2 regions of the Kribbella ginsengisoli genome follow, and region 1 is predicted to be linked to the other one. Evidence: riboswitches for the same ligand, from Rfam matches in the RefSeq annotation. Region 1 holds a riboswitch; the other holds the start of a gene.
The links. Region 1 has a riboswitch for ZMP and ZTP ahead of ABD768_RS01565 (glycine hydroxymethyltransferase). Riboswitches for the same ligand answer to the same signal wherever they lie in the genome.
Positions count from the first base shown of each region.

Region 2: another riboswitch for ZMP and ZTP. It lies ahead of ABD768_RS01075 (bifunctional 5,10-methylenetetrahydrofolate dehydrogenase/5,10-methenyltetrahydrofolate cyclohydrolase); the one in region 1 lies ahead of ABD768_RS01565 (glycine hydroxymethyltransferase).

Region 1 covers NZ_BAABAA010000001.1:366,155-374,887, reverse strand. Annotated here, with positions in the region: gene ABD768_RS01570 (acyl-CoA dehydrogenase family protein) at 1-969, shown strand, start outside; ZMP/ZTP riboswitch at 992-1,075, shown strand; gene ABD768_RS01565 (glycine hydroxymethyltransferase) at 1,120-2,568, shown strand; gene ABD768_RS01560 (GbsR/MarR family transcriptional regulator) at 2,654-3,127, shown strand; gene ABD768_RS01555 (LLM class flavin-dependent oxidoreductase) at 3,172-4,002, opposite strand; gene ABD768_RS01550 (glycoside hydrolase family 9 protein) at 4,087-5,937, opposite strand; gene ABD768_RS01545 (helix-turn-helix domain-containing protein) at 6,044-6,466, opposite strand; gene ABD768_RS01540 (nitrite/sulfite reductase) at 6,850-8,553, shown strand; gene ABD768_RS01535 (hypothetical protein) at 8,630-8,733, shown strand, end outside.
Region 2 covers NZ_BAABAA010000001.1:260,267-268,999, forward strand. Annotated here, with positions in the region: gene ABD768_RS01040 (RNA polymerase sigma factor) at 1-520, opposite strand, end outside; gene ABD768_RS01045 (phosphotransferase) at 557-1,792, opposite strand; gene dop (depupylase/deamidase Dop) at 1,866-3,386, shown strand; gene ABD768_RS01055 (ubiquitin-like protein Pup) at 3,445-3,654, shown strand; gene prcB (proteasome subunit beta) at 3,663-4,505, shown strand; gene prcA (proteasome subunit alpha) at 4,538-5,410, shown strand; gene ABD768_RS01070 (NUDIX hydrolase) at 5,407-6,018, shown strand; ZMP/ZTP riboswitch at 6,039-6,119, shown strand; gene ABD768_RS01075 (bifunctional 5,10-methylenetetrahydrofolate dehydrogenase/5,10-methenyltetrahydrofolate cyclohydrolase) at 6,150-7,034, shown strand; gene aroH (chorismate mutase) at 7,076-7,444, shown strand; gene ABD768_RS01085 (prephenate dehydrogenase) at 7,441-8,514, shown strand; gene cmk ((d)CMP kinase) at 8,525-8,733, shown strand, end outside.

The DNA of each region.
Region 1 (8,733 bases):
GCCGACGTCTTCCTCGTCCTGGCCCAGGCGCCCGACGGTCTGACCTGCTTCGTCGTCCCCCGGGTCCTTGCCGACGGCAACCGGAACGCGTTTGCCCTGCAGCGTTTGAAGGACAAACTCGGCAACCGGTCGAACGCGTCCAGCGAGGTCGAGTTCCACTCCACCGTCGGCTACCGGCTCGGCGACGAGGGCGCCGGCGTCCGGACGATCATCGAGATGGTCGCGGCGACCCGGCTCGACTGTGTGCTCGGCTCGGCCGCGCTGATGCGCCGCGCGCTGGTCGAGGCGACCTGGCACACCGCGCACCGGAGCGCGTTCGGCGATCTGCTCAAGAACAAGCCCGCGATGCAGAACGTTCTCGCCGATCTCGCCATCGAGAGCGAAGCAGCAACCGCTGTCTCGATGCGCTTGGCGGCGGCAGTCGACGCGTCGCTGGCCGGTGACGACCAGGCAGCCGCATTCCGCCGGATCGCCTTGCCGCTGGCCAAGTTCTGGGTCTGCAAGCGGACCTCGTTCACCGTCGCGGAGGCGCTGGAGTGTCTCGGCGGCAACGGCTATGTCGAAGAGAGCGGTCTCCCGCTGCTGTTCCGCGAGTCGCCGCTCAACTCGATCTGGGAAGGCTCGGGCACGGTCAACGCCCTCGACGTGCTGCGGGCGCTGAGACGACCTGAGTCGCTCGAGGCCTGGCTGCTCGAGGTCGGGGCGGCCCGAGGAGCCGACCAGCGGCTCGACGCGGCGGTGACCGACGTACTGGAGTCACTCGCGGACCTGGCCGGTGCCGAGGCGGGGGCGCGACGGCTGGCCGCCCGGATGGCCGTTTGCCTGCAGGCATCGCTTCTGGTGCGGCACTCCACGCCTGAGGTGGCCGACGCCTTCGTCGGCTCGCGGCTGGCCGGCGACTGGGGTGGCGTCTTCGGAACGCTGCCGCGCACCACGGCGTACCGTCCGATCATCGACCGCATCCTCTAGCGGGAGCCCCCACACGCTAGGGTTACCGCGTCGCGACTGGCGCTGAGGTGGGATCGACCACCGGGGAGCGAAAAGACCGTCGGCACCGTGCGCCTGGGTGCTACGACCTTGTCACAGGAAACCCTGTGCGACCTCAGGAGAGAGACGAAGATGACTCAACCCTTCGACGCCGCGACGGCGTCGGCCGCGTACCGCAACGCGCTCGAGGTGATCGGCGCGGTGGAGCCCACCATCGCCGGCGCGATCAAGGCCGAGCTGGCCGACCAGCGGTCCTCGCTGAAGCTGATCGCCAGCGAGAACTACGCCTCCCCCGCGACCCTGCTGACGATGGGCAACTGGCTCTCGGACAAGTACGCCGAGGGCACCGTCGGGCACCGCTTCTACGCCGGCTGCCAGAACGTCGACACGGTCGAGCAGACCGCCGCGGACCACGCCAAGGCGCTGTTCAACGCACCGCACGCGTACGTCCAGCCGCACTCGGGCATCGACGCCAACCTGGTCGCCTTCTGGGCCATCCTGGCCAACCGGATCGAGGCCCCGGCCCTCGCCGAGGCGAGCGCGAAGCACGTCAACGACCTGTCCGACGAGGACTGGGCCAAGCTGCGCAAGGCCCTCGGCGACCAGAAGATGCTCGGGATGTCGCTCGACGCGGGCGGCCACCTGACGCACGGTTTCCGGCCGAACATCTCCGGCAAGATGTTCCACCAGAGCTCGTACGGCACCGACCCGGAGACGGGCCTGCTGGACTACGACAAGGTCGCCGCGACCGCCCGTGAGTTCAAGCCGCTGATCCTGATCGCCGGCTATTCGGCGTACCCGCGCAAGGTGAACTTCGCCAAGATGCGCGAGATCGCCGACGAGGTCGGCGCGACCTTCATGGTCGACATGGCGCACTTCGCCGGACTCGTCGCCGGCAAGGTCTTCACCGGCGACTACGACCCGGTACCGCACGCCCACGTCACCACGACCACCACGCACAAGTCGCTCCGCGGCCCGCGTGGCGGCATGGTGCTGTGCCAGCCGGAGTACGCCGATGCCGTCGACCGTGGTTGCCCGATGGTGCTCGGCGGCCCGCTCAGCCAGGTGATGGCGGCCAAGGCCGTCGCGCTGGCCGAGGCCCGTCGCCCCGAGTTCCAGACCTACGCGCAGAACGTCGCCGACAACGCGGTCACGCTGGCCGAGGGCCTGATGAAGCGTGGCGTCAAGCTGGTCACCGACGGCACGGAGAACCACCTCGTACTGCTCGACGTCTCGTCGTACGGCATCACCGGCCGGCAGGCCGAGTCGGCGCTGCTCGACGCGGGCATCGTGACGAACCGCAACGCGATCCCCCGCGACCCGAACGGCGCCTGGTACACCTCGGGCGTCCGGATCGGTACGCCGGCGCTGACCACCCGCGGCTTCGGCGCCGACGAGTTCGACAAGGTCGCCGAGCTGATGGTGGACGTGCTGTCCAGCGTCACCCCGACCACCACGTCGGCCGGTGCCGCGTCCAAGGCGAAGTACGTCCTCGCCGACGGTGTGGCCGACAAGGTCCGCGCCGCGTCCGCCGAACTGCTCGACAAGCACCCGCTCTACCCGGGTCTCGACCTCAACTGAGGATCGCGACGGCCCGCTCCCGGTACGCCGGAAGCGGGCCGTTTCAATTATCCGATATTTGTAATAACTGAGCTAGGGTTTCGTCATGCCACCGGAACCCACACCCGCCGAGATCAGCCAGTTCGTCGAGCGCTTCGCCGGCGTGCTGACCAACAGCGGCGTACCGACGATGTCGGCCCGGGTGATGGCCCGGATCCTGGTCAGCCCCGAGGGCACGATGACCGCCGCCGAGCTGGCCGAATCCCTGAAGATCAGCCAGCCCGCCGTCTCCGGCGCCGTCCGGCAGCTGATCCAGGTCTCTTTCATCACCCGCGAACGCCTCCCCGGCTCCCGCAAGGATCACTACCGGATCCGCGACGACGTCTTCGCCGCGGTCCTCGAACGCCGCAACAACGCCCTCGGCGAGTGGGAGTCCTCCGTCCTGTCCGGCGTCGACCTCTTCGGCGCCGACTCGGTCGTCGGCCGACGCCTCGCGGCCAACGCCGAGTTCTTCGCCTTCATCCGCGCAGACCTCGCCCAGCTGATCAAAACCTGGCGGGCCGGCCACCCCAAAGACTGATCCGCGCCCGGAGACCCCAGCGCCTCCTCCAGCGCCCGGAGACTTCAGCGGCCGGTGAGCTCGGCGACCGCCGGCGCCAGCACCTCGGCGGCGTTGGCGCCGATCACGATGTACGAGAAGCCGCCCTCTTCCCGCCGCCTCAGGAGCTCCTCGACAGCCGCCTTCGGATCCGCGGGAAGCACCAGCAGCGAGTCCTTGGCCCGCAGTGCGGCGATGTCCGTGTCGGGACCGGCCATGAACGCGGACCTCTCATCACCGACCACCGCTACGTGCAAGGCCAGTTCCATGTCGCGGGTAGCGCGTGCAGCCGTCGCCATCCGCACAGCCTCGTCTCGTGACTCGCTGGGTACCGCGCAGATGATCGTGTCGGCAAGCTCGGTGGCCAGCGCCCAACTCTTCGGTCCGCGGGCCGCGACGACAACCGGCGTGTGCAGATCCGGCCCATCAAGCTCGCGTAGCGCCGAGATGGCATCCCGTACCTGCGCCAACCGCCCGCTCGGCGTCGCGACCGGGAGCCCCGACTGCCGCAGTTCCTCTTCCATCCCAGGCCGGCCGGGACCGATGCCCATCTCGAAGCGCCCCTCGGTGAGCACCGACAACGAGTGCGACTCCCATGCCACGCTGGAGGCGGCACGAAGAGGCGAGGCGTAGACCCAAGTGCCCACTCGCAGCTCCGGCGCGAGAGTCGCCGCGATCGCCAAGGCCGGCCCTGGCGCCGGCTGCCACTGCTGCACATCCGGCATCAGAACCGTCGAATACCCGCTGTCCGCGATCCGCCGCACCTGATCCCGCCAGGCCGGGAGTCCGTTCAGAATCGGCGCGACAACCCCGAACCGGAAGGGTCGTACTCCGCTGCTCGTGTCGGTACCGGTCATCGTCGCCGTCCTCTCACCGATGCCCGAGCCTTGTACCCGGGATCTACCACCACCACGAACGACCCCGGGCCAATCCGACAGGCGCTACCGAGTCAGGGCGTAGACGGCGATCGCGGCGAAGTCGTCGGCGGGCTCTGACGCCTGCCAGGAGCGGACGTCGTCGACGTACCGGGAACCTCGGCCGGTGAACTGCTTGAAGGTGTCGATGCCGTTGGCGGGGCAGGGCCTCATGTTGTCGAGGTTGTCGCCCAGGCCTTCTTCGAAGAGGTCGGCGGAGTTGGGGCCGTTGACGACGCCGCCGACCAGGGGGCGGCCGACGATGTTGGCGATCTGGTGGTGGGGGCAGCGTTGGGCGGGTTCGCCGATGCCGACCATGAAGGAGACGCCCCACGGGTTGGCGCCGAAGTTCCAGTTGAGCTGACCGTTACCGAACGCGTCGTAGCGGCGGTCGCCGGTGGCGGTCCGGTAGAGGCGAGCGGTGGCGGCGAGGCCGAAGGCGTGCGGAACGGCGTCGAAGTTGTCGTACTGCGCGCCGGCGCCGAACGGGTCCTTCGCGGCCCGCTTCACCCCGATCTCCAACTGGGCGCGGAGATCGTTCTTCAACGCGGCGACGTCAACCGTGCGGTCGAAGCGAGCCGCACGGATCAGGTCCGCATGCGCGAGCGCGCTCACGTCGTACAGGTTGAGGGTGTCGCCGCCCGCCTCGTGCTTGAGGTACTCCCCCGCCCAGTGCTGCGAGGCCTTCAGCCATCCACGTGCCCTGGGATCGTGAAGCTTCCGTGCAGCCAGAGCAAGCTCGGCAGCACCGAGTTCGAGGTCGTCCCGCCAGGCGCTCTCCGGATAGAAGGCGAACGGTAGCGACGTGGTCAGCTGCTTCACGTTCGTCGTCTGCGCCATCGCGAAGATCTGCGCGGCGGTCGCCAGATGCTGACGTGCAAGACGAGGCGAGGTGCGTGCTTCCACCTGTGCAGCAAGGGCAAACGCCGCGGCGGTACGACCGGCCAGGTTCGGGCTCAGCGGCTTGCCGGGTGCGGCCGCGCGGAAGACCGGGCGGTTCTTGATGAACTGGTGGCCGGGCGCGTTGTCGTGGTCGTCCGCCTCGGGCAGCCGCCAGATGTCATGGTCGCCGATGAAGGTCTCCTCGACGTTCCCGGTACCCGCGCCGACCTGGATGTAGAGCGTCTTCGTCTTCTCGTCCCACATCTTGTCCAGCCAGGCCAGCCCGTGCCGGGCTTCCTTCAGGACGGTCGAATCCGGCCACCGGCTGTCCCGGGCCGATGCCCAGAGCAATGATTCCGAGTACGCCGCGATGTGGGTGAACTTGAGATAGTCTCCGGCGTCGTACCAACCACCCTCGACATCCACCGGCCCGCCGATCCTGCGCAGCTCGCCCACCGTCTGATCGGTGTCGGGGTCGACGAACTTCGGTGTGTCGTAGACCGACGCGGCCCGGTCCGTGAGGTGCGCGGGCTTCCGCCCGAGCGACCCCTTCACGACGTTCGCGCCATCCCGCTGCTCGGTGAAGAACGTCACCGCCTTGTCCTTCGCCCCGCCCAGCAACCGGAGGTCGGAACCAACCTCGAACGCAGGCGAGGTCGGCACCCCAGCCACCTTCACCCGGTACGTCCCCGGCCGCCGCAACCCGGACAGATCCAGCTTGTAAACATGCTGGTACGCCGAGTTCCACGACCCGGCGTCAGCACCGGCACGCCCGGTCAGCACCCGATGCCCACGCCGGTCAACCACCTCGAATCGAGCACCCGCCGCGACCTGCCCGGTCATCAGATACGCCGCTTCGCCCGCCGCCCCCGTATAGCCGAGCTGGTTCACCCGGATCAGCCCCGAGTACAGCGGCGAATGAGCAGCGGCCGCAGCGGGTGACACCGCCAGCCCGGCAGCCAGAGTGATCGAGATGACGCGGCGCAACGTTCCCATCGCGGAGCTCCCCTCCAACAACCGTTAGGAAACCTTCCTATTGATTGCCGACACGCTAGCGCAGCCGCGCCGCGGCGTACACCGTCCGAAGCCCGGAAAATCCGGGTCACCGTCGGCCGGGGACGGCATGGGCGAAGACGAAGACGTCATGGGCGTCGGCACCTTCGGACGGATCGTCGTGGTACTCCCGGATCAGGTTCTCGATCCTCGCGCTGAGCTCATCGAGCCGTTCGGGCGTCAATGTGAGCCATCTCTCGGTGGACCAGGAGTAGTCGACCGCCGTCGCCACCCGCCACCACCGCTCGCGCCGCGTCTTGGCCAACTCCGGCACCTCCGCGATGACACCGGCGGTCGCCAGGACCTTGAGGTGGTGGCTGACATTACCGACCAGTTCACCGGTCGCCTCCGCCAGCCGGCTGGCCGTCGCGGGCCCGTCGGCGCGCAGCAGATCCAGCAGTCGGTGGCGGAGCGGATGGTGGATCGCGGCCGGAACCGAGGAGTCGACGGTCCGGCGGTTGGCAGGGCTCATCGAGCCACCCTAGCTTCCACAAGAATTGTTGTACAAGAATTCTTGCCGATGACCTTTCACGCCTGGAACAATCCGCAGCAGACTGGTACACATAGCCACATCGTGAGATCGCATCTCACGATGCAGGAATGGGAGTTGATTTACCGGCCGATTCCGCTGAGTCTTATCAGCATGCTCGCTGCCCGCTCGACTCATCTCGTAGGTCGGATTCACGTCGACCTCGGTCGCATGCGCAGCGCCATCTGTCGTCCTTCGATGCTCTGACAGCCACCCCGCTCGAAACATCTGCTGGGTGCGCACCGCGCAGACCAGATCGAATCGACGACGCTTCGAGCTAGCCTCACGCGGACGCACCTGTCTCTAGGACAAGGACACCGTTCCGGATGACTGGCGTCTCCTCCCCACAGCAAGCCACACCGGCCAAGAAGGCCCCCCGCCCCCGCAAGGGGAAGGGCGAGGGCCAGTGGGCGCTCGGCTATCGCGAGCCCCTGAACAAGAACGAAGAGAACAAGAAGAACGACGACGGCCTGAACGTCCGGGCCCGGATCGAGAACATCTATGCCCACCGCGGGTTCGACTCGATCGACCCGGCCGACCTGCGCGGCCGGTTCCGCTGGTGGGGGCTCTACACCCAGCGCAAGCCCGGCATCGACGGCGGCAAGACGGCCACCCTGGAGCCGGAAGAGCTGGACGACAAGTACTTCATGCTCCGGGTCCGGATCGAAGGCGGCCAGCTGAGCGCCGAGCAGCTCCGGGTGATCGCCGAGGTGTCCAGCACGTACGCCCGCGACACCGCCGACATCACCGACCGGCAGAACATCCAGCTGCACTGGATCCGGGTCGAGGACATCCCGGCGATCTGGCAGAAGCTGGAAGCCGTCGGCCTCTACACGACCGAAGCCTGTGGTGACGTCCCGCGCGTGATCATCTCCAGCCCGGTCGCCGGGATCGCCGCGGACGAGATCATCGATCCGACGCCGGCCATCGACGACATCGTCGAGCGGTACATCGGCAGCAGCGAGTTCTCCAACCTGCCACGCAAGTTCAAGACCGCGATAACCGGTCACCCGTCGCACGACGTGGTGCCGGAGGTCAACGACATCAGCTTCGTCGGCGTCGTCCACCCCGAGCACGGCCCCGGCTTCGACCTCTGGGTCGGCGGCGGCCTGTCCACCAACCCGATGCTCGCTCAGCGCGTCGGGGCGTGGGTCCCGCTGGACGAAGTACACCTGGTCTGGAAGGGCGTCGTCGGGATCTTCCGCGACTACGGGTACCGCCGGCTGCGGACCCGGGCGCGGTTGAAGTACCTGGTCGCCGACTGGGGCATGGACAAGTTCCGCGAGATCCTCGAGAGCGACAAGTACCTCGGCTACAAGCTCGTCGACGGACCCGCACCGGAGATCCCCGCGGTCCAGGGCGACCACATCGGCGTCCACAAGCAGAAGGACGGCCGGTACTACGTGGGCGTCGCGCCCGTCGTCGGGCGGGTCTCGGGGAGCGCTCTCGCCAAGGTCGCCGACGTCGTCGCGGCCCACGGGTCGGACCGGATCCGGACCACCGCGCAGCAGAAGTTCATCGTGCTCGACGTCGAGGAGTCGAAGGTCGAGTCGCTGGTCTCCGCGCTGGACGGCCTCGGCTTCCAGGCCCGGCCGTCGGCCTGGCGGCGGAACACGATGGCCTGCACCGGGATCGAGTTCTGCAAGCTGGCGATCGTCGAGACCAAGGCCCGGGCCGCCGAGCTGATCGACGAGCTCGAGGAGCGGATCCCCGATCTCGACGTACCGATCACGGTGAACGTGAACGGCTGCCCGAACTCCTGCGCCCGGATCCAGGTCGCCGACATCGGCCTCAAGGGCCAGCTGGTACTCGATGCCGAGGGCAAGCAAGTACCCGGCTACCAGGTCCACCTCGGTGGCGGGCTCGGGCTGGACGCCGGCTTCGGCCGCAAACTTCGCGGCCACAAGGTCACCTCCGAGGGGCTCGCCGACTACGTCGAGCGGATCACCCAGAACTACCTGAAAGAGCGGTCCGAGGGCGAGCGCTTCGCCCAGTGGGTCGTCCGTGCCGAGGAAGGAGCTTTGCAGTGAAGGAGCGTAGCGAGTTCACAATCCAGCACAGCAGCCATCGCTCACTCATCGGTACCGCAGCGAAGCGAGGACACCGATGAGTGAGCGAGCAGCGCCGTTGTACTGCCCGTACTGCGGTGACGAGGACTTGCGTCCTTCTGAGGAAGGGCACGGCGCCTGGGAGTGCCGGCCCTGTGCACG
Region 2 (8,733 bases), 110 kb from region 1:
CTTCCGCTTGGGTGAGGCCGGCCCAGACGACCAGTTCCAGGGTTTCGCGTTCGTGGCGGGGGAGTTTGGCGACCGCCTGGCGGATGCGGGACATCTGGCGCTCGTCGTCGAGTCTGCGAGCTACGTCGGCGGCGTGGTCGGACCCTTGCGCGGGGTCGGGCAGGCGGTCGAGCAGGTTGCGGAAGCGGGCGGCTGTGCGGGCCAGGGTGCGGCACTCGTTACCTGCGACGACCAGCAGCCAGCCACGGGCGCTCGGAGCGGTCAGCGGGCCTGGTGGGTTGCGCTGGAAGCGGCGCCAGGTGTTGAGGAACGTGGTCTGGACGACGTCCTCCGCGGTGTTCCACGAGGCGGTACGCCGGAACGCGAAAGCGTGCACATCGTCCGCATAGCGATCGAACAGCTCGCCGAGGGCGTGTCGGTCGCCTTGCCGCAACCGGTCCCACAACTCACGGTCCGGTGGGCTCCCTGCGGATCCGGTCGCCATGACGGGCTCCGTCTCGTCGGTCAGGATGTTCTTCACACCGGGGAGTGACCGCTCGGTCCGCCGATGGTTGCATCACAACCGGGTCAGGATCTCCGCGAGTCCGCTCTCCACGTCGTCCGGCAGGTCGAGCAGGAGGCCCCGGTGGACGCCGTACCAGGGGGCTAGGCGATGCCAGTCGAGGGCGCGCTGGCGTAGTACCGGGGTTACGTCGTAGGTCTCGGCCAGGCCGGTCGCTATGCCGTCCGGGGCGTCGTTGAGGAGCCAGGACAGGTCCAGGGCCGGGTCGCCGATCTCTGCGTCGGTCCAGTCGATCACGCCGCCGATCCGGCCGTCCTGGACGAGGATGTGCTCGTCGCCGAGATCCCCGTGGACCAGTGCAGTGCGGGTGGTCGCCACGCGGGCCAGGAGTTCGAGTGCGGTCTGTCGGGCGTGGTCGGGGAGCAGCGGGACGACCTGTGCGCGGCACTCGTCCAGGAAGACCGTCTTGGCTGCAGCGGCCGTCGCTGCGTCGACGGCACCTCGGGCTGCGGCCTCGGCCGGGTCTACGGAGTGGAGAGCGCTGAGGAATTCGCCTAGTTCGCGGCCGAGCGCAGTACTGCCTTCTTCGAGTGGCCTACCTAGCAGGACGCGGTGGCGTACGCCGTACTGCGTCTGCTCGGGCACTGGGACCGGTACTGGGAGTTGCGGGGCCAGCCAGGGCATCAGGGTGGTCTCGGCCAGCAGGCGCAGGCGGACCGCCTCGCGACGCGGCTCACGGTTGAGCCACTCGCCGTCAAGCCACGCCCGGCTGTCCCAGCCGTTGTCATCGATCGTCAGCGCGTAGGTCCGGACCAGTGGGCCGAGCAGGGCGACGGTGTCCGGCATGAACGACCACTCGTCGAACTTGGCCACCAGGTCAGCCGGTGACATCCACGCGCCCCACTCGACCTCCTCCGGCTGGTGCTTCACCGGGCCGTCCCAGACGCAGGTGTACAGGTAGGCGCGGTAGCTGGTGTGGTCGTCCGCGTAGTCGCCCTCGGGCAGCCTGGTCAGCTCGACCCCGGTGATGCCCAGCTCCTCGTCCAGTTCCCGTACGACGGCGTCGTACGGATCCTCGCCCGCCGCGACGACACCCCCGGCCGCGAAGTCGTACCGATGCGGGTAGACGTCCTTGGTCGGCGTCCGGCGGTGCACGTAGATCTCACCGGCGCTGTTCCGGACCAGTACGCCGGTGGCCCCGTGGCGCAGGTTCTCGCGCCGCATCACGGAGCGTGGCGCCGACCCGCACACCCGGCCGTCGCTGTCCAGCAGAGCCACCAGTTCGTCCATTTCCGAAGTCTCACAGATAACCCTGTGGACACTTCAACGCAATTAGTCCGCCCAACCGCGTAGGCTCGATCGCATGAGTGTTCGGCGGATCATGGGGACCGAGACCGAGTTCGGCATCTCGGTTCCTGGCCAGCCCGGGGCCAACCCGATGCTGACCTCGAGCCAGGTGGTGAACGGCTACGCCCAGACGCAGCCCTTGGCGCGCAAGACGCGGTGGGACTTCGACGAGGAGCACCCGCTGCGGGACGCGCGCGGCTTCGACCTGAGCCGGGAGGTGGCCGACTCCAGCCAGCTCACCGACGAGGAGACCGGCCTGGCCAACGTCATCCTCACCAACGGCGCCAGGCTGTACGTCGACCATGCCCACCCGGAGTACTCGGCGCCCGAGTGCACCAACCCGCGTGACGTGGTGGTCTGGGACAAGGCCGGCGAGCTGGTGATCATGGAGGGCGCCCGGCAGGCCCGGCAGATCCCCGGCGCGCCACAGCTGAACCTCTACAAGAACAACACCGACAACAAGGGCGCGTCGTACGGATCGCACGAGAACTACCTGATGCGCCGGTCCACGCCGTTCGCGTCGATCGTGCGGCACCTGACGCCGTTCTTCGTCAGCCGCCAGGTGGTCACCGGGGCCGGCCGGGTCGGGATCGGCCAGGACGGCAACACCAACGGCTTCCAGATCAGCCAGCGGGCCGACTACTTCGAGGTCGAGGTCGGCCTGGAGACGACGCTCAAGCGGCCGATCATCAACACCCGCGACGAGCCGCACGCCAACCCCGACCGGTACCGCCGGCTGCACGTGATCATCGGCGACGCGAACCTGGCCGAGATCTCGACCTACCTGAAGGTCGGCACCACCTCGCTGGTGCTGGCGATGATCGAGGACGGCTGGCTGACCGACGACCTGTCCGTCGACCGGCCGGTCAACGCGCTGCACGAGATCAGCCACGACCCCAGCTGCACGCACCTGATGACGCTCAAGGACGGCCGCAAGATCACCGCCGTCCAGCTCCAGGTGGAGTATCTGGAGCAGGCCCGCAAGTACGTCGAGGACAAGTACGGCGACGACGCGGACCGGCAGACCAAGGACGTGCTGCAACGCTGGGAGAGCGTGCTCGACCAGCTGGCGACCGACCCGATGAAGCTGTCCGACCAGCTCGACTGGGTCGCGAAGTACAAGCTGCTGCAGTCCTACCGCGACCGCGACGGGCTGGAGTGGGACGACCCCAAGCTGCACCTGGTCGACCTGCAGTACGCCGATCTGCGGCCGGACAAGGGCCTGTACTACAAACTCGTCAAGAGTGGCCGGATGCAACGGCTGGTCAGCGACGAGGAGATCCGGATGGCGGTATCCCACCCGCCGACGGACACCCGCGCCTACTTCCGCGGCCGCTGCATGCAGCAGTACGCCGGTCAGGTCGCCGCCGCGTCCTGGGACTCGGTGATCTTCGACCTGCCCGGCCGTGAATCGCTTCAACGGATCCCGACGCTGGACCCGCTGCGGGGCACGAAAGCGCATGTCGGAGCCTTGCTGGACCAGTGCGACACCGCGAGTGACCTGGTTCGCACCATTACTGGGGGCGCTGCCGGGTAGGGTCGCTATAGAGGACCGGTTGGGCGGTCCTCCACAGCGGTTCTAGGAGGTGTGTGCCATGGCGAAAGACGGCGGACAGCAGCACAAGCAGCCGAAGCGCTCGTCGACCGAGGAAGAGGTCGCCGAGACCAAGTCCAGTGAGGACGTGGCCGAGCGCAAGGAACGGCTCGACGACGACGTGGATTCGATCCTCGACGAGATCGACGAGGTGCTGGAGGAGAACGCGGAAGAGTTCGTCCGCGGCTTCGTGCAAAAGGGTGGGGAGTGAACCGCTAGATGACATTCGATGCCTCCGGCCGGTTGCCGGAAGCCTTCCTGACCCCAGGTGGCTCGTCCTTCATGGACTTCCTGGCCGGGCACGCGCCCGACCTGTTGCCCGGACGGCGCGACCTGGGGGCGGGTGATTTCGGCAAGGACGTACCGCACGGCACGACCATCGTCGCCGCCATCTTCCCCGGTGGCGTCGTGATGGCCGGTGACCGGCGGGCGACGATGGGCAACGTGATCGCCCAGCGCGACATCGAGAAGGTCTTCCCGGCCGACGAGTACTCGTGCGTCGCCTTCGCCGGCACGGCCGGGCTCGGGATCGAGATGGTGCGGCTGTTCCAGGTCGAGCTCGAGCACTACGAGAAGCTCGAGGGCACCACGCTCAGCCTGGACGGCAAGGCCAACCGGCTGACCGCGCTGATCCGCGGCAACCTGCCGATGGCGATGCAGGGCCTGGCCGTGGTGCCGCTGTTCGCGGGCTACGACCACGACCAGAAGGCCGGCCGGATCTACTCCTACGACCCGACCGGTGGGCGGTACGAGGAGCTCGGCGGCTACCACAGCGTCGGTTCCGGCTCACTGTTCGCCCGGGGCGCGCTGAAGAAGCTCTACCGTCCGGACCTGACCGAGTCCGAGGTGGCGACCGTGCTGGTCCAGTCCCTGGTCGACGCGGCCGACGACGACTCCGCGACCGGTGGTCCGGACATGTTGCGGCGGATCTTCCCGGTGGTCGGCGTGGTGACCGCGGACGGTTACCGGCGGCTCCCGGCCGAGGAGGTCGGCGCGATCGTGGACACCGTCATCGCCGCCCGGCACGAGCGTCCCGACGGCCCGTCCGCGCCGCTGACCTGACCACCATCGACTGATAGAGGACGACACCCCAGATGAGTACGCCGTTCTACGTCTCGCCCGAACAGTTGATGCGGGACCGGGCCGACTTCGCCCGCAAGGGCATCGCCAAGGGGCGCAGCGCGATCGCGCTGCAGTACGCCGACGGCATCCTGTTCGTCGCCGAGAACCGGTCCCCGGCGCTGCACAAGGTGGCCGAGATCTACGACCGGATGGCCTTCGCGGCCGTCGGGCGGTACAACGAGTTCGAGAACCTGCGGATCGCCGGCGTCCGGCTGGCCGACATGCGGGGCTACTCGTACGACCGCCGCGACGTGACCGGCCGGGCGCTGGCGAACGCGTACGCGCAGACGCTCGGCGCGATCTTCTCCTCCGGTGGCGAGAAGCCGCTCGAGGTGGAGATCCTGGTCGCCGAGATCGGCGCCAGCACGGCCGAGGACCAGATCTACCGGCTCACCTACGACGGCTCGATCGCGGACGTCCGCGGGTACGCCGTGATGGGCGGCCCGGCCGAGCAGGTCGCGGAGTACGTCGGTGAGCACTACTCCGAGGGCATCTCGCTGGCGGGGGCGCTGCGTCTCGCGGTGGATGCGCTCGGCCACGACGGTACCGAGGTGAGGCAGCTCGAGCCGGATCAGATCGAGGTCGCCATCCTCGACCGGACCCGCACCCAGGTCCGCAAGTTCAAGCGGATCTCGGACGACACGCTGGCCCGGATCCTGTCCGAGTCGCGCCCGGACACCTCACCGGCCGAACCGGTCACGCACGAGCCGGAGGAGACCGTCAACGGCGGCTCCTACGAGAGCGACGCGGCCACCCCGACGGACGACGCCCCCGTGGCGCCCCCCGCCGAGGACGACACTCCGATCGCGCCGCCGGAGAACCCGGACACCGACCGCCCGCTGTGACGGACAACCTGCCGTCCGCCCCTGGCTCCACGCCGGGGGCGGACGACGTACGTCCGGGCGATCCCCAGCCGTGGGTGCTGGTGGGGGAGACGCCCGGCTACAAGGGCTTCCTCACGGTGAATGTCCGCCGCTATCGGCTGCCCGATGGACGCGAAGCGGTCTGGGACGTCTCCGGCCCCGAGTCCGGAGCGGACATCAGGGCCGGTGTGACCGTGTTGCCGCTGACCCCGGACGGCCGGATCGTCACGGTACGGATGTTCCGCGCGGGCCCCGACAAGATCGTCACCAACCTGCCCGGTGGCCTGATCGACCCCGGCGAGGATCCGGCCGACGCGGGCCGGCGTGAACTCGAGGAAGAGACCGGCTACACCTGCGAGTCCATCGAGGTGAAGGGCTGGCTCTGGGCCGGTTCGTCGTCGACCTTCCGCAAGTACGTCGCTATCGCCCACGGCTGCCGCCCGAACGGCAAGCAGTCCCTCGACGAGTTCGAGGACTGCGTCCCGGTGGAACTCACCCCGGCCGAGTTCCGCACTGATCTGCGCACCTCCGGCACGATGACCGGCACCGACGCCGCCTACCTCGCCCTCGACCACGCCGGCCTGCTCTAGCAACTCGCGCAGTAAACTCTGCGGTGGACCGCGACTGGCGCTGAGGTGGGGTACCACCGGGGAACGGTCTGATCGCTGAGCCGCGCGCCTGGGCATCCGAGTTGAGCTGTCGATGCCTGGAGGAGTGAGTCTTGAGCGCGAAGTTGATGGTTGGGACCGAGCTGGCCGCCGAGATGGTGGCGAGGGCGGGGGAGCGGGCGAAGAAGCTGGTCGAGGAGACCGGGGTGCAGCCGTGTCTGGCCACCGTGTTGGTGGGCGATGATCCGGCGTCGGCGACGTACGTGCGGATGAAGCAGAACCGGAGCAAGAAGGCCGGGATCGGGTCGCGGAGCGTGGTGTTGCCTGCGGCTACGACCACCGAGGAGCTGGTCGCCGAGATCGAGAAGCTGTCGGCTGACCCGGCCGTGCACGGGATCCTGCTGCAGCACCCGGTGCCGGCGCAGATCGACGAGCGGGCCGCGTTCGAGGCGATCGCGCCGGGCAAGGACGTCGACGGCGTGACGATGCACGGTTTCGCGGCGATGGCGTTCGGCGAACCGGGCTTCGTCTCCTGTACGCCCGGTGGCATCCTGCGTCTGCTGCAGGCGTACGACGTACCGCTGGAAGGCGCGCACGCCGTCGTCATCGGTCGCAGTCCGATCCTCGGCAAGCCGGCCGGGATGTTGCTGCTGGCATCGAACGCGACCGTCACCTACACGCACTCCAAGACGCGCGACCTGGCCGACATCGTCAGGACGGCGGACATCGTGGTCGCGGCCGTGGGCCGGGCCAACTTCGTCCGCGGCGACTGGCTGAAGCCAGGAGCCGTCGTGATCGATGCCGGATACAACGAAGGCAACGTCGGCGACGTCCACTTCGAGGAAGCCGCTGAGGTGGCCGGCCTGATCACTCCGGTCCCCGGTGGCGTCGGCCCGATGACGATCGCGCTCCTGCTGGAGCAGACCGTCGAGGCAGCCGAGGCGCTGACGAGGGCAGTATCCGAGACGGTTGCGCACCAGTTGGACCATCTGTCCTAGGGTTGAGACTGAACAAGCATTCGATCGAGGAGGCAGACGCTGTGGCGGTACGGGCGATCCGCGGTGCCACCCAGCTCGAGGTGGACGAGCGGGAGCATCTGCTCGCCCGGTCCGCCGAGCTGGTCAGGGCCGTGCTGGAGGCCAACGACCTCGAGTCGGCGGACCTGATCAGCATCCTGTTCACCGTCACGCCAGACCTGCACTCGGAGTTCCCGGCGGTGGCCGGCCGGCAGATCGGGCTGACCGACGTACCGCTGATGTGCATGCAGGAGATCGACGTCCCGCACGCGTTGCCGCGGGTGGTCCGGATGATGGTGCATGCCGACTCGCCGCGGTCGCGGGAGAAGATCCAGCACGTCTACCTGCACGGTGCCGTCAGTCTGCGCCCCGACCTGACCGGCGCCCAGTGACCGAGCTGCGCGGCCCGGTCCGCATCGTGGGCACCGGCCTGATCGGTACGTCGATCGGCCTCGCGCTGGGCCGGCTCGGTGTCGTCGTGGAGCTCGTCGACGCCGACCCGGACAACGCCCTGATGGCCGAGCGGATCGGGGCCGGTTCGCGCCTGGTCCAGATCGAGCCGCAACTGGTCGTCGTCGCCGTACCGCCGGACCACGTCGGCGAGGTCATCGTGGAGCAGCTCCAGCAGACCGACGCGATCGTCACCGACGCCGCCAGCGTGAAGTCGAAGCCACTGCACGATGCTCGTGCTCTGGTCGCGTCGCCCGAGGAGCTTTCCCGGTACGTCGGCAGCCACCCGATGGCCGGCTCCGAGCGCAGCGGCCCACTGGCCGGCCGGGCGGACCTCTTCGAGGGCGCGACCTGGGCCATCACCCCGCACGAGACCAGCGAGCCCGCCGCGGTAGAGCTGGTACGCCGCCTCGCCGAGGCCGCCGGTGCCCGCACGGTCGAGCTGTCCGTCGCGGACCACGACCTCGCCGTGGCCCGCGTCTCGCACCTGCCCCAGCTGATGTCGTCGCTGGCCGCAGGCACCCTGGTCGACGCGCCCGCCGCGCATCTCGAGCTGTCCGGCCAAGGCGTCCGCGACGTCACCCGGATCGCGGCCGGCGATCCGGGCCTGTGGACCCAGATCGTCTCGGCCAACTCGCCTGCCCTGAGCGGCTTGCTGGAAGGGATCCGCGACGAGCTCGACCGGCTGTTGATTGCCCTCGGCAAGGAAGAGGCGACCGACGAGGTGACCGCCGTACTGAACCGCGGCGTCTCCGGCGCGATCCGGGTGCCGGGCAAGCACGGCACCCCGCACATCGACCTGGTCCCGGTGCTCGTCACCATCCCCGACCGTCCCGGCCAGCTGGCCCGGTTGTTCGCGGATGCGGCCGAGTCCGGCGCCAACGTCGAGGACCTGCGGATCGACCACAGCCCCGGCCGCCCGGTCGGTGAGGTCGAGCTGTCGGTCAAGCCGGCGTCGGTCGATCAGCTGGTGGAGGTACTGACCGAGCGTGGCTGGTCCGTGCACCGGTAATCTTCGGCCCATGATCATCGCTGTTGACGGCCCGAGCGGGTCCGGTAAGTCGAGCACGGCCCGCGGAGTCGCGACCAGGCTCGGTCTGCAGTACCTGGACACGGGGGCGATGTACCGGGCGGTGACCTGGTCGGCGCTGGAGCACGGGCTCGACCTGGACGACCTGGCGGCGGTGGCGGAGCGGGCCCGCGCGGTACAGCTGTCGATCAGTACCGATCC